Regions from separate parts of the Streptosporangium sp. NPDC000095 genome, predicted to be linked through region 3. Evidence: riboswitches for the same ligand, from Rfam matches in the RefSeq annotation. Region 3 holds a riboswitch; each other region holds the start of a gene.
The links. Region 3 has a riboswitch for cobalamin ahead of ACFY3V_RS34225 (ABC transporter substrate-binding protein). Riboswitches for the same ligand answer to the same signal wherever they lie in the genome.
Positions count from the first base shown of each region.

Region 1 (7,201 bases), on a different contig from region 3:
TGCACGGTGCGAGTCCCGGCGACCGGCCGCGGCTGATGTCCGCGAGCTATGCCACGGGCAACGTCGGCATCGCGGTCGGGCCGGTGGTGGGGGCGCTGTTCATTCACGACCCGGGCGGGATGTTCGTCGTCGCCACGGTGCTGCACGCGGCGATGGCGATCGGGCACGCGCTCCTGCCGCGAGAGCGGCGGGAAGAGGGCGAGGTGATCGAGCCACTGCGCCGGGCACTGGCCGGCCTCGCGATCCTGCCGTTCGTCGTGACCGCCATGACCCTCTATCTGTACATGCACTTCTACCAGTTCCTGTCGTCCTACGCCGAGGGCAGGCTGCCCACCGTGTTCTACGGCGCGGCGATGATGGGCTACTCGCTGGTGCTGGCCGTACTGCAACCGCTCCTCACGCGACGGGTCGAGCGGATGCGCTACACCCACGCGATGGCGGTCGGTTTCTGCTGCCTCGCCGTCGGCATGATCGCGTTCACCGGCGGGAACGCGATAACGGTCGCCGCCGGGATCCTCGTCATCGGCGTGGGCAACTCGGTGCTTTTCCTCAAGAACGTCCTTGAGATGCTCAGCCGTACGAAGCGGTCACCGGCGGTCGTCTTCGGTCACCAGCGGCTGGCCGAAGGGGTCGGCGCGTCCTTGAGTGGCCTCGTCGGCGGGAGCCTCTACCAGCTGTTCGAGAGCGCGGGGTATCTTCCCGGATTCTGGTCGGCCATCGCCGCCCAGTGCCTGCTCCTGCCGGTGATCGTGCTAGTCGCGTGCCGTCGGCTCGGGCGCCCCGTGTCCGAGCCTTCATGACGAACCCGGCGGACGTGGGCCGGCACCTGACGGCCGATCGCGGGGTGGCCTCACTTCAACTCGTCGGCGCTCTCCTGTTCACGCTCCCGCGGACCGTCGCCTGAGTACGACCGGCGCAGCCCGTCCAGCAGGAGGGTGATGACACCGTCGGCCTCGGCCCGCCAATCGGGGCGGTCATGGGCCGCGCCGATGCCGTGCAGCGCCATCATGACGGCGCCGGCATCCACGTCGTCGCGGACGGCGCCGGTCTTCACGGCGGCGGTCACCAGGTCGGTGACGGCCTGCTCCAGCGCCCTGCTGCCCTCGGCGAGTACGCCCGAACGGGTGGCCATGAGCGTGGCCAGCGTCCGGGCGAGGCCCTGGTGGGTGTCCAGGTAGCCGACCACGTCACGTAGGAAGGTCGCCAATGCTTCCGCCGCGGGCAGTGTGGCCTGCAGCCGGCGGGCGCGGTCGCACAGCGCGGCGACTTCTCCGTGGTAGACCGCCTCGGCCAGTGCCTCCCGGGTGGGGAAGTGGCGGTACAGCGTGCCGGTGCCCACCCCGGCCAGCTGGGCGAAGTCATCGAAGCGCAGGTCGAAGAAGTCGCCGGTGTCGAAGATCTCCCGGGCCTTGGCGATCAGGGCCTCGCGGTTGCGCCGGGCGTCGGCGCGCAGTGGTTTGGCGGTGGTCATGCGTTCCCTCGCGTTGACAAGTGGAGGTGATCTCCATATCTTCGAAGAAGTGGAGATTGCCTCCAATTTGATTGTATCCCACGAGGTGCAGCGTGAAGATCCTCATGTTCGGCCGAGGCGTGATCGCCACCATCTACGGCTGGGCCCTGGAACGGGCCGGCCATGACGTCGAGTTCTACGTCCGGCCCGGCCGCGCGGCGACGTACGGAGACGCGATAGACCTCGACCTGCTCGACGCACGACGGCGGCCGTGGGGCGAGCGCGTCGTCGAGAGGTGGCCGGTGCGCTTGCGCGAGACGCTGGAGCCCGACCACGACTTCGACCTGATCGTGCTCAGCGTGTCGCACCACCGCCTCGCCGAGGCGGCGGCCTTCCTGACCCCGCGCGTCGGCCGGGCCACGGTGCTGGTCTTCGGCAACGTCTGGACCGAGCCGCTGACCGCGATCGGCGACCTCCCCTCCGAGCAGGTCGCCTGGGGCTTTCCCGGCTCCGGCGGCGGCTTCGGCGAGGACGGCGTCCTCCGCGGGACGTTGCTGCCGTCGGTCGTCTTCGGCACCCTCGGCCCACCCCCGACCGACCGGGAGCGGGCCGTACGCCAGGCGTTTCGCGAGGCCGGACTCCGGCTCAGGGAACAATCCGATTTCCGCGGCTGGTTGTGGATCCATTTCGTGTTCGACGCGGGCCTGCACTCCCAAAGCCTGAGACTGGGCTCGTTGTCCAAGCTGATAGGGGCGACGGACGACCTGCGCGAGGCGCTGCTGGCCATCCGCGAGCTTCTGCCGCTCCTCCAGGCGCGCGGTGTCGACCTGCGACGTCACCGCGGTGTGCTGTCGTTGCGTGCGCCCACCTGGCTGACGGCCCCCGTGCTCGCCTGGCTGACCGCTCATGTCGCGCTCGCGCGCGTGAATTTCGCGGCGCACTCCGACCCCGACGCCGAGGAGCCGCGTGAGGTCTGCCGGGACACCCTGGCCGAAGCACGACGGTTGGGCATCTCGGTACCGCGACTGGAAGCGGCGGAACCACACTTCGCCCGCGAGATGACGGACTGAGTGAACGGCCACCCATAACAACGGAGTACGGGCAACCGGCCGCGCTTCACTTCGGCAGGCAACCGGGGCGACCAGGACACGGGCCGGCATCGGCACCACGCCGGCTCCGCAACGGCGAGAGCCCGGTCACAACCGTCCTCCGCCCGCGTAACGGCGCCGGACCGTGCCTTCCGGAGTGCGCCAGGAGACCCAAGTTATTTGACGAACGGACTTCGCCGTACCGGGAGCGCCTGGATGAACCCTTCAGGGCGGCGGAGCGTCCCTTAGGTGTGAAGAAATTGCTTTTGACCATTGCGATGCTTGCGTCGTTGTGCGCCTGCGGCCAGTCCGGTGCCGGTCCGGCACTCACTGTGGCCGGAAGCGAGACGATCGTGTTGCCGCGGGCCGATCAGCCCAAAGCGCATCGGCCCACCCTGGAGCGGCTCAAGCGAGAGGCGGCGTCGTCGGGTCGGCCTTTGGAGGAGGTCGTCAAGCGGTACGCGACCCGGATGGCTGCTACCTCGTCGCCCAAGCCGACGGACTTCGAGGGTTACGACCCCGCGGTGACCGACCCGGGCGTGACGATCGACGGCATTCCCTACGCCGAGTTGGTCGACCTTGGGACCATCGCCAGATCGGAGGGCATCTCCTACGAGGAGGCCATCGACCGCTTCGGTTCGCAGTCGTCCAACAGTCAGGTGATCGACAAACTTAATACGGAGTTTCCCGACGAGATCTCCGGCGTCAGGTACGTCGACGACCAGCGAGGGCTGCGCGTCGGCTTCAAGGGGCCCATCCCGACTCGCGCGATCGAGCTGGCCAGGACCCTCCCCGTGGAGGTCACCCTGATCGGTGGCAAGGGATTCTCGGCCGCGGAGCTCCGGCGGGCCCAGGACACGGTCGTCTCCTGGCTCCAATCCCGTCCTGAGGTGGCCACGATGACGACGCACCCAGATGACGAGACCGGCCACGTCAAGGTCACAGTTCAGCCGAAGGTGATGCCGGACGATGCGGAGGAGTTCAAGCGTGGGCTTCAGCTCCCGCAAGTGGACAATCCGCACATCACCATCGAGGTCACGCTCTCCGCCGAATCGGTCGCCGTTCGCCCGTAGTGAGCCACCGACGCGCACACGACTGGGCCCGAACGGTGGCCGGGCCGTTAAGCTCTCGGGTGTGGATGGTTCGCCCGTCTCCTTCGGGGGGCGAGCGTCGTAAGAGGGAACCCGGTGTGAATCCGGGACTGCCCCGCAGCGGTAAGCAGGAACGACCGCCGTCACAAGCACTGGGCGCGTGCCTGGGAAGCGACGGCCAGTAGGTCATGCCTCAGGCATGGTGCCCGCGAGTCCGAAGACCTGCCTCCGCCCGCGTGCCGCTCGGCGCGCGGTGGTCCGCGGCCTCGTGGGAGGGCCTGGGACGCGCTCGCCGGGGGCCTGCTCCGCGTTGCGTTTCTCTTCTCCTGCCTGGCCGCATACTGGCGAGACGAGGGAAGTTGCCATGAGGACGACCGTTTTGGGCTACCCGCGCATCGGCGCGCATCGGGAGCTCAAATTCGCCACCGAGGATTTCTGGGCCGGCACGATCGGCGCCGACGAGCTGGAGGCGACCGCCGCGTCGCTGCGCGGCTCGGTCTGGACCGAACTGCGTGACGCGGGCCTTGATGCGATCCCGTCGAACACGTTCTCGTTCTACGACCAGGTGCTCGACACCACGGTCATGATCGACGCCGTGCCCGCGCGCTATCGGAACCTCACCGGGCTCGACCGGTACTTCGCGATGGCGCGAGGCACCGCCGAGCTTCCGCCCCTGGAGATGACCAAGTGGTTTGACACCAACTACCACTACATCGTCCCAGAGTTGGCGCTGGACACCCGGTTCCAGCTGGTCGGAGGCTCGGCTGCCAAGCCCGTGGCCGAGTATCTAGAGGCCAGGAAGCTCGGCATCGAGACGCGGCCCGTGCTCGTCGGCCCGCTCACCTATCTTCTGCTGGCCAAGGCCGCGCCGAACTCACCTGAGGGATTCACCCCGCTCGACCTGCTGGACTCCCTGGTGGAGACCTACGCCGAGTTGCTGGAACGGCTGGCGGGCGCGGGCGCGCAATGGGTGCAGTTCGACGAGCCTGTCCTGGCCCGCGACCTCGGGGCCCGGGAGATCGAAGCGCTCGGGCGGGCCTACCGGCGGCTTGGCGGCCTGCCCAGCCGTCCGAAGATCCTGCTCGCCACGTACTTCGGCGCCGTCGGCGCGCAGGCGCTACGGATGGTCGCCTCCACCGAGGTCGAGGCGATCGGGCTCGACCTCGTCGCCGGCCCCGGCAACCTGGAGGCGGTAGCCTCGGTCGGCGGGCTGGCCCGCAAGACCTTGGTCGCCGGCGTGGTCGACGGCAGGAACGTGTGGCGCACCGACCCCGCGCGGGTGAAGTCGACGTACGCGGTGCTGCTCGGGTTCGCCGACACGGTGGAGCTGAGCAGTTCCTGTTCACTGCTGCACGTTCCGGTCGACCTCGACAGTGAGACGGCGCTGGACCCGGCGGTCCGGGCGCGGTTGGCGTTCGCCCGGCAGAAGGTCGCCGAGTTGGTCGGTCTCGCCGCCGATCTACGTTCCGAGAACCCGTCGGCCGTGAAACCCCCCGTCGTGCTGGCCGATCCCGACGTCCGGGCCCGGTTGGAGGCTCTTGGTGACGCGCGGCGAGCCGATCGGGCGGTCCGGTTCGCGGCGCAGCGGGCCAAACTGGGATTGCCCGAGCTGGCCACGACGACGATCGGCTCGTTCCCGCAGACCGCGGAGATCCGCAAGGCCCGCGCGGACCGCAAGGCGGGACGGATCGACGAGAACGCCTACGTCGAGGCGATGCGCGCCGAGATCGCCCGCGTGATCATGCTTCAGGAGGAGCTCGGCCTGGATGTGCTCGTCCACGGCGAGCCCGAGCGCAACGACATGGTCCAGTACTTCGCCGAGCGACTCGACGGCTACGCCGCCACCGACCACGGCTGGGTCCAGTCGTACGGTTCCCGCTGTGTGCGCCCGCCGATCCTGCACGGCGACGTCTCCCGCCCCGAGCCGATGACGGTGGAGTGGGCCTCCTACGCCCAGTCGCTCACGTCCAAGCCGGTCAAGGGCATGCTCACCGGGCCGGTGACGATGCTGGCCTGGTCGTTCGTCCGCGACGACCAGCCCTTGGCGCAGACCGCCCGCCAGGTCGCCCTCGCGCTACGCGACGAGATCACGGATCTGGAGGCCACCGGGATCGGGATCGTCCAGGTGGACGAACCGGCGCTGCGCGAGCTCCTGCCGCTCCGCAAGGACGACCAGGATGTCTATCTGGCCTGGGCGATCGGGGCGTTCCGGCTGGCCACCTCCGGCGCCGCCGACTCCACCCAGATCCACACCCACATGTGTTACTCGGAGTTCGGCGAGATCATCAGCCCGATCGCCGACCTGGACGCCGACGTCACCAGCGTCGAGGCCGCCCGCTCCCACATGGAACTGTTGCCCTACCTGACCGAGGTCGGCTACGCCAACGGCATCGGCCCCGGCGTCTACGACATCCATTCGCCGCGTGTCCCGACCACCGAGGAGATCGAGGACAACCTGCGCAACGTCCTCCAGGCCGTCCCGGCCGACCGTTTGTGGGTCAACCCCGACTGCGGGCTGAAGACCCGCGGCTACCCCGAGACGCGAGCCGCCCTGGCCAACATGGTCGCCGCCGCCCGAACTGTCCGAGCGGATCTCTGATCAGTGCCGCTTCCCGGCCCGAAGCCCTGCTTCGGGCCGGCGTTCAGGAAGCTTCCTGGCCACACACCGCATGATCGCGTTCAAGTCATCGACAGCTCACCCCCGGGGAGTGAACTGGGCCAGGTCGTAGATGCCGAGGCTCTTCTCGATGTCGGCCACCTGGTTGACGACACCTGCGAAGCCGGCCGTACCGAAACGGCGGTGTTCCTCGTCTTCGAAGATCTCGCCCAACTCGGCGAACTGCTTGGCGGAGACGACTTCGCGCAGGGCGGGGAAGACGACGGTGTCCTCGCGCGCCTCGTGCGGTTCGTACATGCGGATGAAGACGGCCATGTCGGCGACCAGGGCGCGGCGGGCCTGGGCGGACGGCGTCGCGACGCCGGTCGTGCCGGTGGCGTTCAGGATGCGGCCGGTCACCGCGCGTCCGCGCCGATGTTGCTGGAGCAGCACCGTGACGGTGCCGGTGAGCTTGCCGGCCTTGACCAGCGGCGGGAAGACGTACTTCTCTTCCAGGCGCTCGTGGTACTCCTCGATGAAGGAGCGGATGAGGCCCGCCGATGCGTGCAGCGCCTGGGCCGGTACGACCTGGCCGCTGTCGATGCGCCGGATCCCGTCCCGGTAGATGAGCAGGATGCGCTTGAGCACACCGTGCTCGCGCATCAGATCCTCAGGTGGGGTAACGGGTTCGATCTGCCCGGCCGGGGTGGAAGGCGTCGGCGAGGTGGCGTAGGAGACGTTGGTGGTATGCGTCCCGCAAGCCGTCAGCGCCGATCCGCAGACCACCACGAGCGGCAGGCCGAGCAACTCGCGCCGGTGCACAGGTGGCCTGTCGGCGCACGTTTGGTCGTCCCGTCCCACCGGCCGCATCCCGAGCCCCCAGTTCATCTGCCGCATGCCCGCGCATCACGGGCATGCCCGGGTTCAGACGATCCGATACGACGAATCGGGTAATGCCTGATCAAGGTCCCAATCA
Region 1 is NZ_JBIAZS010000017.1:108,715-115,915, forward strand. It holds gene ACFY3V_RS31385 (MFS transporter) at 1-800, shown strand, start outside; gene ACFY3V_RS31390 (TetR/AcrR family transcriptional regulator) at 851-1,471, opposite strand; gene ACFY3V_RS31395 (ketopantoate reductase family protein) at 1,564-2,520, shown strand; gene ACFY3V_RS31400 (hypothetical protein) at 2,817-3,611, shown strand; cobalamin riboswitch at 3,661-3,874, shown strand; gene metE (5-methyltetrahydropteroyltriglutamate--homocysteine S-methyltransferase) at 3,994-6,228, shown strand; gene ACFY3V_RS31410 (hemerythrin domain-containing protein) at 6,325-7,122, opposite strand.
Region 1: another riboswitch for cobalamin. It lies ahead of metE (5-methyltetrahydropteroyltriglutamate--homocysteine S-methyltransferase); the one in region 3 lies ahead of ACFY3V_RS34225 (ABC transporter substrate-binding protein).

Region 2 (7,201 bases), on a different contig from region 3:
CGACTCGGCGTTCTGCGTGTACGCGCTGCTGCGGCTGGGCTTCGGCGAGGAGGCCGAGGCGTTCATGGGGTTTCTGTCACGGCACGTCAGCCGCGACGACGGCGGCGGGCCCTCGGGTCCTCTGCAGATCATGTACGGCGTCGACGGGCGCACCGAGCTCCCCGAGATCGAGCTGGCCCACCTGGAGGGCTACCGGGGCTCGGCTCCGGTGCGCGTCGGGAACGCCGCGGTGGACCAGCTCCAGCTGGACATCTACGGCGCCCTCCTCGACTCGGTCTACCTCTACGACAAGTGGCACCGGCCGATATCCAGCGCTCTCTGGGACGACGTCCACATCCTGGTGGACTGGGTCTGCGACAACTGGGACCGGCCCGACGAGGGCGTGTGGGAGACGCGCGGCGGGCGCAAGGACTTCGTCTACTCGCGGCTGATGTGCTGGGTGGCGATCGAACGGGCCATGCGGATGGCCGCCCACCGCGGGCTGCCCGCCGACACGCCGCGCTGGCAGCTGGCCCGTGACGCGATCTACCGGCAGATCATGCGGCGCGGCTGGTCGGAGGAACTGCGGGCGTTCGTCCAGCACTTCGACGACGACGTCCTCGACTCCTCGGTGCTGATGATGCCGATGACGAAGTTCATCTCCCCCACCGACCCCAAATGGCTGTCGACCCTCGACGCGCTCGGCGCGCACCTGGTGTCCGACTCGCTGGTCTACCGCTACGACCCCGAAGCCAGCCCGGACGGGCTGCGCGGTGAGGAGGGCACGTTCTCGATCTGCTCGTTCTGGTACGTCGAAGGGCTCACCAGGGCCGGACGCCTGGACGAGGCACGGCTCGCGTTCGAGAAGATGCTCACCTACGCCAACCACCTCGGCCTGTACGCCGAGGAGATCGGGCGGACCGGCGAGCAGCTCGGCAACTTCCCGCAGGCCTTCACCCACCTCGCACTGATCAGCGCCGCGTTCAACCTCGACCACGCCCTGGGCTGAACCGCTCCCCTTGGCGTTCCTCCCACGCCCCCGAGGGTGGGAGGAACGCCAAGGGTTCTGGCCGGACATCGCCGAAACGGTGAAACCCGTGGAGCCCGGTGAAAGCGCGGCACCGCCCCGGTCAGACTCCGCCCTCCAGGTCTCCCTCGGACTTGAGGTAGACCTCCTGCAGATCGCGCAGGACGGCGGGATCGGGATGCTCCCACATGCCGCGACCGGCCGCCTCCAGCAACCGCTCGGCGATCCCGTGCAGCGCCCACGGGTTGGACCTGGCCATGAACTCCTGGTTCTCCGGGTCCAGCACGTAGGTCGCGGCCAGCTTGTCGTACATCCAGTCGGCGACGACGCCGGTGGTGGCGTCGTAGCCGAACAGGTAGTCGACGGTGGCGGCCAGTTCGAAGGCCCCCTTGTAGCCGTGCCTGCGCATCGCGGCCAGCCAGCGGGGGTTCACCACCCTGGCGCGGAAGATCCTGGACGTCTCCTCGGAGAGCGTCCTGGTGCGGACCGCGTCAGGCCTGGTGCTGTCGCCGACATAGGCGGCCGGGGCCTTGCCGGTGAGCGCCCGGACGGTGGCGATCATGCCGCCGTGATACTGGAAGTAGTCGTCGGAGTCGGCGATGTCGTGCTCGCGGGTGTCGACGTTCTTGGCCGCCACGGCGATCCTGCGGTAGGCCGTCTCCATGTCCTGCCTGGCGGGAACACCGTCGACGTCCCGGCCGTAGGCGAAGCCGCCCCAGACCGCGTACACCTCGGCCAGATCGGCGTCGTCGCGCCAGTTGCGGCTGTCGATCAGGGGCAGCAGCCCGGCGCCGTAGGCCCCGGGCCGGGAGCCGAAGATGCGCATGGTGGCTCTGCGCTCGTCTCCGTGCTCGGCCCGGTCGGCGAGCACGTGCGCCCGCACGTAGTTGAGCTCCTCGGGCTCGGCCAGCCCGGCCACCAGCCGTACGGCGTCGTCCAGCATCGCCACGACGTGCGGGAAGGCGTCGCGGAAAAAGCCACTGATCCGGATGGTGACGTCCACGCGCGGACGGCCCAGTTCGGTGGCCGGGATCGGCTCCAGGCCGGTGACGCGGCGCGAGGCCTCGTCCCAGAGCGGCCGCACGCCCAGCAGCGCCAGCACCTCGGCGACGTCGTCGCCCGCGGTGCGCATCGCGCTGGTCCCCCAGACCGACAACCCGACCGAACGCGGCCAGTCGCCGGTGTCGGCGCGGTAGCGCTCCAGCAGGGAGTCGGCCATCGCCTGGCCGGTCTCCCACGCCAGTCTGCTCGGCACGGCCTTGGGATCGACCGAGTAGAAGTTGCGGCCGGTGGGCAGCACGTTGATCAGCCCGCGCAGCGGCGAACCGCTCGGCCCGGCGGGCACGTAGCCGCCGTCGAGAGCGTGCAGGATCGCGTCGATCTCGTCGGTGGTGCGCGCCAGCCGGGGCACGACCTCGACGGCGGCGAACCGCAGGATCCGCTCCACCTCCCCCAGGTTCGCACCGCGTACGTCGGCCGCGGCGGGCACCCCGGATCCGCCGCCCCGGCCGGTCACTCCGGCCGGGCCCGCCGAGGCGCTGGCGTCGTCGCGGCCGGTGTCGTCGGCCCGGCCCAGGACCTCGGCGGTCACCTCCCCTGCCGCGGCCGGGTCCCAGCCGCGGTGTTCCATCGCCTCGACCAGGGCTCGGGCCAGGGTCTCGGCGTCGTCGACACCGATCCGTCCCGCGCTGCCGTCCTCGGCCAGGCCCAGTGCCTCGCGCAACCCGACGAGCGCCTCGCCACCCGCCCACATCTGCCGGGCGCGAAGCATGGCCAGGACCAGGTCGACGCGCGGCCCCCCTTCGGGGGCGGCTCCCAGCACGTGCAGGCCGTCGCGGATCTGAACGTCCTTGACCTCGCACAGCCAGCCGTCGATGTGCAGCAGGAAGTCGTCGAACTCGGCGTCGTGGGGACGGTCGGCGACCCCGAGGTCGTGGTCGAGCCTGGCGGCCTGGATGAGCGTCCAGATCTGGGCGCGGATCGCGGGCAGCTTGGCCGGGTCCATCGCCGCGATGGAGGCGTGCTCGTCGAGGAGCTGCTCCAGCCTGGCCATGTCCCCGTAGCTGTCGGCGCGGGCCATCGGCGGGACGAGGTGGTCGACCAGGGTGGCGTGGGCGCGGCGCTTGGCCTGGGTGCCCTCGCCCGGGTCGTTCACCAGGAACGGGTAGACGAGCGGCAGGTCGCCGAGCGCGGCGTCCGGGCCGCAGGAGGCCGACAGGCCCGCCGACTTGCCGGGCAGCCACTCCAGGTTGCCGTGCTTGCCCACGTGGACCACGGCGTGCGCGCCGAAGCCGTCGGCCAGCCAGCGGTAGGCGGCCAGGTAGTGGTGGCTGGGCGGCAGGTCGGGATCGTGGTAGATCGCGATGGGATTCTCGCCGAAGCCGCGCGGCGGCTGCACCATGACCACCACGTTGCCGGAGCGCAGCGCGGCCAGCACGATCTCGCCCTCGGGATCGCGTGAGCGGTCCACGAACAGCTCGCCGGGCGCCGGGCCCCAGTGCTCCTCCATCCGGGCGCGCAGGTCCGCGGGGAGGGTGGCGTACCACTCGGCGTACCGGCTCGCCGCGATGCGCACCGGGTTTCCCGCGAGCTGTTCCTCGGTGAGCCAGTCCTGGTCCTGCCCGCCCGCGGCGATCAGCGCGTGAATGAGCGCGTCGCCGTCCTGCCCGCTCACCCCGGGCAGCTCGTCCTCGGCGCCGATGTCGTAACCGCGCTCGCGGAGCGCGGCCAGCAGCCGTACCAGGCTGGCCGGGGTGTCCAGGCCGACGGCGTTGCCGATGCGCGCGTGCTTGGTGGGATAGGCCGACAGCATCAGCACCAGCCGCCGCTCGGCGGGCGGGATGTGCCGCAGCGCGGCGTGGCGCACCGCGATGCCCGCCACCCGCGAGGCCCGCTCGGGGTCGGCCACGTAGACGGTGAGCCCGTCCTCGTCGATCTCCTTGAAGGAGAACGGCACCGTGATGATCCGTCCGTCGAACTCGGGGATCGCGACCTGGGTGGCGGCGTCCAGCGGGGACAGGCCGTCGTCGTTCTCCTCCCAGGAGGCCCGGCTGCTCGTCAGGCACAACCCCTGCAGGATCGGCACGTCCAGCTCGGCGAGCGCGCCGACGTCCCATGCCTCGTCGTCCCCGCCCGCCGACGCGGTCGCCGGGCGGGTGCCGCCCGCGGCGAGCACGGTCACCACCAGGGCGTCCACCGTGCGCAGGACCTCCAGCAGGCCGGGTTCCGCGGTGCGCAGCGAGGCGCAGTACACCGGCAGCGCCCGCGCGCCCGCGTCCTCGATCGCCGAGCAGAGCACTTCGACGAAGGCGGTGTTCCCCGCCACGTGGTGGGCCCGGTAGTAGAGCACCCCGACGACGGGTCCGTCCTGGCCGCGCGTCTCGCGCGCGAGCGTTCCCCAGGTGGGGGTGGGCTCGGGCGCGGCGAACCCGTGGCCGGTGAGCAGCAGCGTGTCGGACAGGAAGTGATGCAGCTCGGTCAGGTTGGCCGGGCCGCCGTGGGCGAGGTAGGCGTGCGCCTCGGCGCAGACCCCGCCGGGCACGGTGGACAGCTCCATCAGCTCGGCGTCCGGCGCCTGCTCGCCGCCGAGGACGACGACGGGCCGGGGTCCGGCGAGCAGCGCGTCCAGCCCCTCCTCCCAGGCGCGGCGCCCGCCGAGCAGGCGGACCACGACCAGGTCGGCGCCCTCCAGCAGCGGCGGGAGGTCGGCGGCGGTGAGTCTGGCGGGGTTGCCGAGCCGGTAGTCCGCGCCGCTCGCGCGGGCGCTCAGCAGGTCGGTGTCGGAGGTCGAGAGCAGCAGGATCACGCGCCACACCCCGGCAGAGGAGTGGCGGTACGGCCCGCGGGAGCCGCGATGCGGCGGGAGAGCGGCGACGTCGCGGTGTGACGCGGGAACGGCGGTGTCACACCGTGATGCGGCGACCGCGATGCCGCGTCGTAGCGGGGGAACGGCGATGTCGCGGTGTGGCGGGGGAACGGCGAAAAGCGCACGGAGCTTCCTCCCTCGGGGTCCTCGCCCCGGGTCGTCGTCGGCCACGACGGCTGGAGTCTCCTGGCTCCCGGATCGGTGCTCACCCCGGCCTTCCCGTCCTTCGTCGGACAGTGGCCCGGGTGGGGTTCGCTCCCCGGTTACAGTGGCGGGACCGCGCCGGATTCACACCGGCTTCCTCCCTTGCCGTCGCCATCGATGACACTACGGCAGTCCGGGGCATTGCAAGAAACTGGCATTAACATCCTCTGAGTGTCCATTGCCGACTTTTCCGGACGATCGCGACTCGACGCGTGCCCCGGGGCCCTCCAGGTCCACCCCGCCGCGGACGGCGGCCTGGCCCGCGTCCGCATACCCGGAGGTCGCCTCACCCCCTACCAGCTGCGCGAACTCGCCGACGCCGCCACGGCGTACGGCAACGGCGTCATCGAGCTCACCTCCCGGGCGAACGTCCAGGTGCGCGGTCTCGGGCCGGAGAATCCAGAAAGCGGTCCGGAAAACGGATTCGCCGCGCGGATGGCGAGAGCGGGCCTGCTGCCCTCGGCGACACACGAGCGCATCCGCAACATCCTCGCCTCCCCGCTGACCGGAGTGGACGGACCGGCCGAACCAAACGAACCCGGCAGACCGGCTGGATCGGCCGAACCAAACAAATTCGGCAGACCGAACAGACCAACCGGACCCCCCGAACCAAGCGGAATCAACGAGCCAAGCAGGCCGAGCGGACCGAACGGCGGGGATGCTCCGAACGGCACGAAAACGAACGGCCGTGGGATCGCCGACATCACCCCTCTGATCGGCGAACTGGATCGACGACTGTGTGCTCGCCCGGCCCTCGCCGCCCTGCCGGGACGGTTCATGTTCGCCCTCGACGACGGACGGGGAGACGTGGCCGGCCTGGGCGCGGACGCCACGATCCTGCCCACGGCACCGGACGCGGCCGCGCTGCTCCTCGCCGGAACCGACACCGGCCTGCGCGTACCGCTCGACGAAGCCGTGACCGTCCTGCTCGCCACCGCCGAGGCGTTCCTCGACGAACTGGCCACCCGGGACGTCACCGCCTGGCGGATCGCCGAACTTCCCGACGGGCCCTCCCGGATCGCCACCCGGATGCGAACCGCTCTCGGACTCCCCGACACACCCCCCTTCGAACCGGTGAGACCGCACGTCGTGACCTCCGGGCCGGTCGGCGTCTTCGAGAGCACGGACCGGCGAGGGAACCGAACCGGCGTCACCGGAGAGACAGGCCCCGGAAACAGTCCCCGCCACGGAGTCGAGGACGGGGACCCGGACGATCCCCGAAGCGAGGGCTCGCGGGTGACGCTCGGGGTGGCGATCCCCCTGGGACGGCTGACCTCCGCGCAGGCACTCCTGCTCGCCGACGCCGCCTCGGGCGGGGAGATCCGGCTCACGCCATGGCGCGGTGTGGTCCTGCCCGGCCTGGACCGCGCCGAGGTCACGGGCACGGCCGCCCGTCTGGAGGCCGCCGGGCTGGTCGTCGACCCCGCCTCCCCCTGGATCGGTGTGACGGCCTGCACCGGCCGCCCCGGCTGCGCCAAATCCCTCGCCGACGTCCAGGCCGACGCCGCCACCGCCATCGGCATGGCCCCGCCGTCCACGATGGGGCCGGGCACCGATACGCTCCCCGTGCACTGGGCGGGCTGCGCCAGGCGCTGCGGCCGCCCGAGGGGACGGGTCGCGGACGTGATCGCCACCGGTGACGGTTACCGCCTGGAACTGGACGGCACCGCCCTGACCTGCTCCGGCATCGAGGAGACCGCGGCCGCGGTGGCGGCCGCCAGAGGGGAAATGTGATCGACTACGTCCGCGACGGCGCGGAGATCTACCGCCGCTCCTTCGCCACCATCCGCGCGGAAGCCGACCTGGACGGCCTGCCCGCAGACGTCGCCCGGGTCGCGGTCCGTATGATCCACGCCTGCGGGATGGTCGACCTGGTGAGCGACCTGCGCTGGTCGCCCGGTGTCGTGGCCTCGGCGCGCGAGGCGCTCCAGGCGGGCGCTCCGGTGCTCTGCGACGCCATGATGGTCGCCTCGGGGGTGACCCGGCGCCGCCTTCCCGCGGGCAACGAGGTGATCTGCACCCTCGGCGACCCCCGCGTGCCGGAGCTCGCCGCGCGGCTGGGCACCACCCGCAGCGCCGCGGCACTGGAACTGTGGCGCGACAGGCTCCAGGGCTCGGTGGTCGCG
Region 2 is NZ_JBIAZS010000016.1:83,347-90,547, reverse strand. It holds gene ACFY3V_RS30285 (glycoside hydrolase family 15 protein) at 1-988, shown strand, start outside; gene cobN (cobaltochelatase subunit CobN) at 1,110-4,811, opposite strand; cobalamin riboswitch at 5,030-5,225, opposite strand; gene ACFY3V_RS30275 (precorrin-3B synthase) at 5,247-6,809, shown strand; gene ACFY3V_RS30270 (precorrin-8X methylmutase) at 6,806-7,201, shown strand, end outside.
Region 2: another riboswitch for cobalamin. It lies ahead of cobN (cobaltochelatase subunit CobN); the one in region 3 lies ahead of ACFY3V_RS34225 (ABC transporter substrate-binding protein).

Region 3 (7,201 bases):
CACCGGACGGCCACCGGCCGCCCGCCCCTCCGGGGTCGGCTGCACGATGAGAACATTGGCCTGGTCGCACACGTCAAGGCACTCGGTCACGCGGACGTCGGCGACCTCGGCCAACCGGCGGATCTGCTCGTCGTGGTCGAGGGCGGGTACCTTCCGCACGCTCCCGCAGCAGCAGTCCCGGCACACGGTGATCCTTTTCATGCGTTCCTTCCTCAGGCGGGCTGGCGGCGCGATACGCGACCGCCATACGTGCTGACTCCGGGCACCCGGTAGCTCTCCCGCACCGTCACGCTTCCAGCACACGACGCCACACGGCGGCGGAGCCCCCCTCTTATCCGTGCTTGAAGCCCTTTCCGGCGCGGTCCAATGGATCGGGGCCGATTCCGAGATAGGCGGCTCGAAGCTCGTCCCAGGCGATCAGCCGGTCGTAGTCGGGCGGGTCGAGGATCTGCTGGCGGTCGGTGAGGAACGGGTTGGGCAGCAGCACGGTCATCAGCTGGTCGCCCTGGCCGTTGAACATCCGCATCCCCCAGGAGACGGGGTGGCCGTCGGCGCTGATCGAGCGGTAGAGCTCGGCGCGGGCGCAGCGGCGGATCCGCCCGAGTTCGGGGCCGCTGGCGGTGTGCTCGCCGATGCACAGGTGAAAGTGCCAGCGGCCGAAGTCGACGGTGACATATCCGTCGTACAGGCTGATGCGTTCGGGCGCGTTGGGGGCGGCGACCTCCCAGGCCGCGCCCTGGACGATGACCCCGAACCAGATGTGCTCCCAGTGGTGCTCGAAGATGTCGGTGACCAGCGACAGCAAGGTGCGCTCGTCGGTGGGCAGCGCCCACACGTGCAGGGTGCCGGTGCCGTGTTCCTCGACGACGGTGTGGCTCATGCGGGTCCTCCGGCCTGTCGCAGGGTCAGCGCCCACTGCTCGCGGCGCGTGTCGGGGTCGATGAGGGCGCAGTCGCCGCATTTGCCGCCGTTAGGCAGGCGGTAGTACAGGCAGCAACTGCGCCGAACGAAGAACGGCTGTCCGGGAGCGGGTTCGACCAGGTCGCCGCCGCCCTGAAGCACTCCCAGGGCGAGCAGTTCGCGGCCGAGCACGATGGTTCGCGCGGCGAGTTCGGGGCGCTGTCGGGCGATGGTCCGGATGGTTCCGGCCAGGGCGGAGGCGGCGTTGCCCCACAGCAGCCCGGGGGCGATCTTCACGATCTCCCCTACGGCCTGCGCCAGCGGCTCCAGCAGCTCGGTCACCACGGTGTGGTGCAGCGCTCCGGCGACCCTGGCGGGGGCGAGGACCTGCCAGCCGTTCGGGCGCTCGGCGCGCAGCGGCAGCGGCCCGCTGGGCGCCTCCCGCCAGTGGAGGCGGGAAGGGCCCAGGTCCAGGAGCAGGTCGTGGGCCACCGCCGCGCCGATGACCGGTGACCACAGCCGGGCGGCCAACCCCTGGAACAGGATGGAGGCCGCCACTCGGGTCTCGTCGGTCCCTAAGCGTTCGGCGACGTCGGTGATCCGCCGCCGCAGGGATTCGAGGTCGGCCAGCAGGTCGGTGAGCGGTCGCCAGCCCGCTTCGGTGTCGATCGGGCCGATCCCGACTTCGAAGTAACCGCTGATCGTGGAGACGTCGGCGACCGCCACCGACACCATCGGCGGTGCGGCGGGCAGCAGCCCGGGCCGGGCGACGGCGAGCCCGGAGCGCGCCGTACGCGTCCAGGCGGCCAGGTCGGGCAAGGTGGCGAACCGGTGGATGGTGCCGTCGTAGGCCGCCTGGTAGCCGTCGCCCGTCCACTCCACCGCCAGCTCGGCGGGCCCGGCGCCGGCCGTACGCCAGTCCTCCCTGGCCAGCGCCCGCTCCAGCAGGGCGGCGTGCAGACCTTCGGCGAGGACGCGGACGGTACCGCTGGCCCCGCTCTGGAGCACGAACATGCCGGAGGTCGCGTCGAAGGCCAGTTCACCGCCGTCGAAGGCGGCGCCGATCACCTCCCGCGAGGTCAGCTCCTCCGGGGTGCCGGTGTGCAGGCGGCCCGCCGGGTCGATCAGCCACATCCGGTCGGCGACCCGCAGCGCCAGCTCCAGATCGTGCGTGGAGACCACGATGACCAGGTTCTTCTCGCGAGCCAGACGGCGCAGCAGGCCCATGAGCGCCACCCGGGAGGTGACGTCGAGAAAGGCGGTCGGCTCGTCCAACAAGATCGCCGCCGGTTCCTGGGCCAAAGCGCGGGCGACGAGGACCCGCTGGCGCTCGCCGTCGGACAGCTCGGTCACCGCCCGGTCGGCCAGATGGCCCGCGTTCACGGCGGTCAGCGCCCAGGTGACGATCTCGTGGTCGCCGGGCCAGAGGCGTCCGGTGAATCCGGTGTGCGGGTGGCGGCCCAGCCCGGCCAGCTCGCGGGCGCTCAGCAGCGGCGGCAGGTCGCGTTCGGTGAGCACGACGGCCAGGCTCCTGGCCAGGTCGGCGGCGGGCAGGGTGTCGACGTCGACGCCGCCGAGGAGCACCTGGCCGCCCAGCGCGGACTGGAGTGCGGCCATGGTGCGCAGCAGCGTGGATTTGCCGGTGCCGTTCGGGCCGATCAGCACGGTCAGCTCACCCGACAGGGCTTCGGCGTCCAGGTCGTCGAGCACGCGACGCTCCGGTTGCCCCCGCCTGGCGGGGTATCCGGCGTGCAGTCCGCGTAGTTCCAGGCTCATGCTCACACCGCCAGTCCAGTGCGGGCCGCGCGGCTGCGCAGCAGTACGGCGATCACCACGGGCGCGCCCACGATGGTGGTCACCGCGTTCAACGGCAGCACGACCCCACTGCCCGGCGCCTGGGTGGCCACACAGCACGCCAGCGCCACGGCGGCCCCCAGCAGGACGACCGCGGGCATTAGCACCCGATGGTCGGCGGTGCCCAGCAGCAGCCTGGCCACGTGCGGCACCGCCAGACCGAGGAAGGCGATCGGCCCGCAGTAGGCGGTCACCGCCCCGGCCAGCACCGAGGAGGTCAACAGGGTGAGCGTGCGCACCACCCGGACCCGCACACCCATAGTGCGCGCGTAGTTCTCGCCCAGCAGCAGCGCGTTGAGCGCTTTGACCCCGGCCAGCGCACCCGCCAGCGCGGCCACGCAGACCGGCACGAACACCCCGAGATCTCCCCAGGTGGTCCCGGCGAAGCTGCCCAGACCCCACATGATGAACTGCTGGGCCCGCTGCGGGTCGGTGTAGACCAGCAGCAGCGTGATGAGCGAGGTGGCGGCCGACCCCACCATCACGCCGATGATCAGCAACGTCACCACCGACCTGACCCGCCGCGACAGCACCAGCACCAGCCCCAGCACCGTGGCCGCACCTGCCGAGGCGGCCACCACCACGCCCGCGCGGCCCAGGCCCGCGATGCCCGCGGTGAACGCGCCGGCCGCGCCGCCCCACCCGATGATCACCAGCGCCACGCCCAGGCTCGCCCCCGAGCTCACCCCCAGGATGTACGGCTCGGCCAGCGGGTTGCGAAACAGAGTCTGCAGCTGTACTCCCGAGACCGACAGGGCCGCTCCGGCCAGGGCCGCGGTGATGGCGCGCGGCAACCGTACCGTCCAGATGATCTCCTGAACCCCCGGGTCCGCGCCGGTGTCACGCACCAAGGCGAGCAGTGCCTGGTTCAGCGGGATCGAGGTCGAGCCGAGCAGGACCGCCAGCGCGAACGCCAGCGGCACCGCGACCCCGATGACGGCCAGAACGACGCTCCGGCGGCGCCGGGCCGCCGCCGGAACACCCGCGAGGGCCAGAGCCGTCACTTGGCCAGCTGCTGGTAGAAGGTGAAGGCGTGCCCCGGCGCGAGGTCGGGATGCAAGATCGCTACCAGGTCGGCCAGGATCAGGTCCGGGTGGCCGACGCCGCGCTCGTAGAAGTCGTTGCCGCCCCCGGGGCCGAGCGTCCTGTTCGCCGACCAGAGGCTTCCGGACTCGAACGCGCCGAACTTGGCGTAGCGCGGGTCGGCCTTCTCCACATCGGCCAGGCTCTTCCACTCGTTCACGGCGGCCAGCCACACCTCGGCGTCCTTGGCCTTGGACAGCACAGCCTCCAGGTCCAGGGTGGTGCTGCCGGGGCCCGGCGTGTCCGCCCACGGGTAGGTGCCGCCCGCGTCCTTGATCAGCCCCGCGACGTAGCTGCCGCCGTTGGGCACCGACCACTGCCCCTCGTACATCTGGCCCGGCAGCACGGTGACCGGTGCGGCGGCCTTGGCCTTGGCGGCCAGGGCGGTGTAGTCGGTCTCGACCTTGCCGAACACCTCACCGGCCTTGGCCTCGGTACCGGTCAGCGCGGCCATCACCTTGATCCACTCGGCGCGGCCCAGCGCGGTGGACTCCAGCCATTCCGCGTTGGCCACCACCGTGATCCCGGCCTGGCGCAACGGGCCGTAGGCCTTGTCCTCGGTGCCGCCGCTCATCAGCACGTCCGGCTTGGCGGCGATCACCTTCTCGGTGTCGACTTCCTGACCTTTGGCGTACTCGGTGATCTTCCCGGCCTTCACCTGGGCCAGTACCTGGGGGGAGGCGATGTACCCCGCCGACGAAACACCGGTGAGCCGCTCCAGCACGCCCAGGTCGGTGATGAACGGCAGGTGGGTGGTCGAAGCGGAGAACAGCCGCTCGATCGGGGTCTCGACGGTGACCGCCGCGGCCAGTTCGCCGGTGAGCGCGGGAGCAGGGGTGCCGCACCGCACCAGCACGTAGGTCTCCGGTTTGGCGCCGGGGGCGGGCTGCTTGACGGTGAGGACCTGATAGTTCTTGGCGTAGGTCAGCGTGAAGTTCGTCGCGTGCTCCACCTTCTGCTTGACCGGGAAGTAGTCCTCAGCGGCGTCGAAGCTCGTGACGCAACGGCCCTCGGCCGAAGGCGGTGCCGCCGAAGCGCTCGGTGAGCCCTGCGGCGCGGGGGCGCCGCAGGCGGTGGCGGTGAGCAGGATGGCGAGCAGCACGCCGGTGATCGGGCGGGGGATGCCCATAGGTGGTCTCCTGGAAACTGGCCGCGGCCACCGTTCCTCGACGGCTGCCGCGACGGGCGAGAGGCCGGATCACCAGGAGAGTCCTGCACGACGGGCAGGCTGAAGGGCCCTATAGCGGGAGAACCGCATGACGGCCACCGTCCTCTCTTGGGGAGATCCGCCCCATTTCGTGAGGAGGCGACAGCGTGAGTCTCCTGGCTCTCGGGTCGATGCTCCTCCCGGCCTTCCCACCCGCACGCGGGCAGTGGCCTGTTCGGGATTCACTCGCCGATCACAGTGGCGGGACCGCACCGGATTCACACCGGCTTCCTCGTTCCGCCGTCGCCTACGCCGACCATGTTCGCACAACCACCATTAACGACAAGCCCCCGACCGGTTCGTTCAGTGATCGTTGCAACGGCGTCCGGGACCGCACGCACGGCCGCCATGGGAAACGAGGCGCTCTTCGCATGACCGTCCCGCGTTTCGGGTGAACGGCGGGAGCCGTTCCCACGTATGTCCGGGTATGAGATTCACGCACCCGGCCGCGACGGCCTGAGGCATGATCCGCTGTCCCGGTCTTCTCGGCGAGCCACCCGGCTGACAGGATGTCCTTTGTGACCCCTACGGTGTCGGCGCTGCGCGTGCCACGAGCCGTCGTCTTCGCGACGATGTGCCTTGTGGTCTCCGCGGGCGGCCACGCGCTGGCCGGGGGCGGCCTGATCCCGCCGCACGTGGCCGTTCTGGGCGCACTGATCGCCTTCTGCGTGGCGTACGCGCTCAACGGGCGCGAGCGCGGTGTGGAGGTCGTGCTCGGCGCGACCATCGGCGCGCAGATCCTGCTGCATGAGCTGTTCAATCGCGCCGCGCCCGCGCCGCAGGCGATGTCCTCCGCCGAGCACGGCCATTCCGGCCTGGGCATGACGATGATCCATCTCGCGGTGGCGTTGGGCACCGGCTGGTGGCTGCACAGAGGCGAGAGCGCCCTGTGGCTGATGATCCGCCTGTACGGCGGGCCGAGGCCGCTGATCCGGCTGTTGTTCGCCGTCCCCGCCGAGGTGGCGTCGCCGGTGTGGCGGGCCGTTCCGGCCGCCGATGTCCGGCCGTACGGCGGCTGGGAAATCCTGCCGGTGCTGCGGCGGCGCGGCCCACCCGCGCCGCGACACGCCGGCTGAAGGACCTGGAGGAAGGGTCCGGAGGGCGGCGTGCCCCCGTGACCAGACGCCCTCCTTTTTCGCTGGAGGCGTTCCTTCCGTTTCGCCGGTCTGTGCCAAGGGCACGGCCGGAGGTCCCTTCTGGAGTCCACGATGGCGTCCCTGCCACGATCCGTCCGCACGACCGTTGTCACCGCCCTGTGTTGCGCCATATTCGTCCTGCTCGGCGCACCCGCCGCGCTCGCCCACGACCGTCTCAAGAGCAGCTCTCCCGCCAAGGATGCCAAGGTCTCCGCCGTCGAACGGATCAGGCTGGAGTTCAGCTCTCAGGTCCGCTTCCCAGCGGTCGCGCTGCGCACGGCGAGCGACACGATCATCGACATCGGCAAAGCGAAGGTCGCAGGTGACACGGTCACCTCCGACGTTTCGGCGCCTCTGGACCCGGGTGACTATGTGATCGCTTGGCGGGTGGTCTCCTCCGACGGTCACCCGATCGAGGGGGAGACTCCCTTCATCGTGACCGCCCCGGCGACACCGTCCGCGAAGGCCGCGCCGACCGTCGCGACCACACCGGTGCCGGAGCCGACGGCTTCAGCGTCCGCACCGGTGGTCGCGCAGCCCGTTTCGCCTGGCCCCGCTTCCGCCACCGGCGAGCAGGAGAACGCCGGGAGCCTGCCGGGCTGGATCTGGGTCGCACTCGCCGCGATCGTGGCCATCGGCGCGGGCATCTGGTTGCAGGCCTCTCGCCGAGGCCGTTCCGGCGGCGCGGAGTGATCCGCCGGCCATGCCCGCGCACCTGACGTTACGTCTCGCCCGCGCCGCGGCCTTCGCCGTGGTGTGCCTGGGGCTCGGTGTGCTCGCCCACGTGTCCGGCGGGGGCGTCGTCTCCGCACCGGCGGCGGCGTGCGCCTTGGCGCTGGCGTTCCTGGTGGCGCTGCCCGCGACCGGCGGTGAACGCGGCCTGGGCGTGATCTGGCCGTTACTGGCAGGCACGCAGGTGGCGTTGCACCTGCTTTTTTCCACGGTTCACCTCATCGCGCCGCTGGCCGAGGTCGGCGGGCACGCGCATTCCGGTTCCGGGCTGGTCCCCGGGCTGGGCATG
Region 3 is NZ_JBIAZS010000020.1:112,258-119,458, forward strand. It holds gene ACFY3V_RS34205 ((2Fe-2S) ferredoxin domain-containing protein) at 1-201, opposite strand, end outside; gene ACFY3V_RS34210 (hypothetical protein) at 332-880, opposite strand; gene ACFY3V_RS34215 (ATP-binding cassette domain-containing protein) at 877-2,676, opposite strand; gene ACFY3V_RS34220 (iron ABC transporter permease) at 2,679-3,758, opposite strand; gene ACFY3V_RS34225 (ABC transporter substrate-binding protein) at 3,755-4,966, opposite strand; cobalamin riboswitch at 5,133-5,314, opposite strand; gene ACFY3V_RS34230 (hypothetical protein) at 5,563-6,120, shown strand; gene ACFY3V_RS34235 (copper resistance protein CopC) at 6,253-6,873, shown strand; gene ACFY3V_RS34240 (MFS transporter) at 6,884-7,201, shown strand, end outside.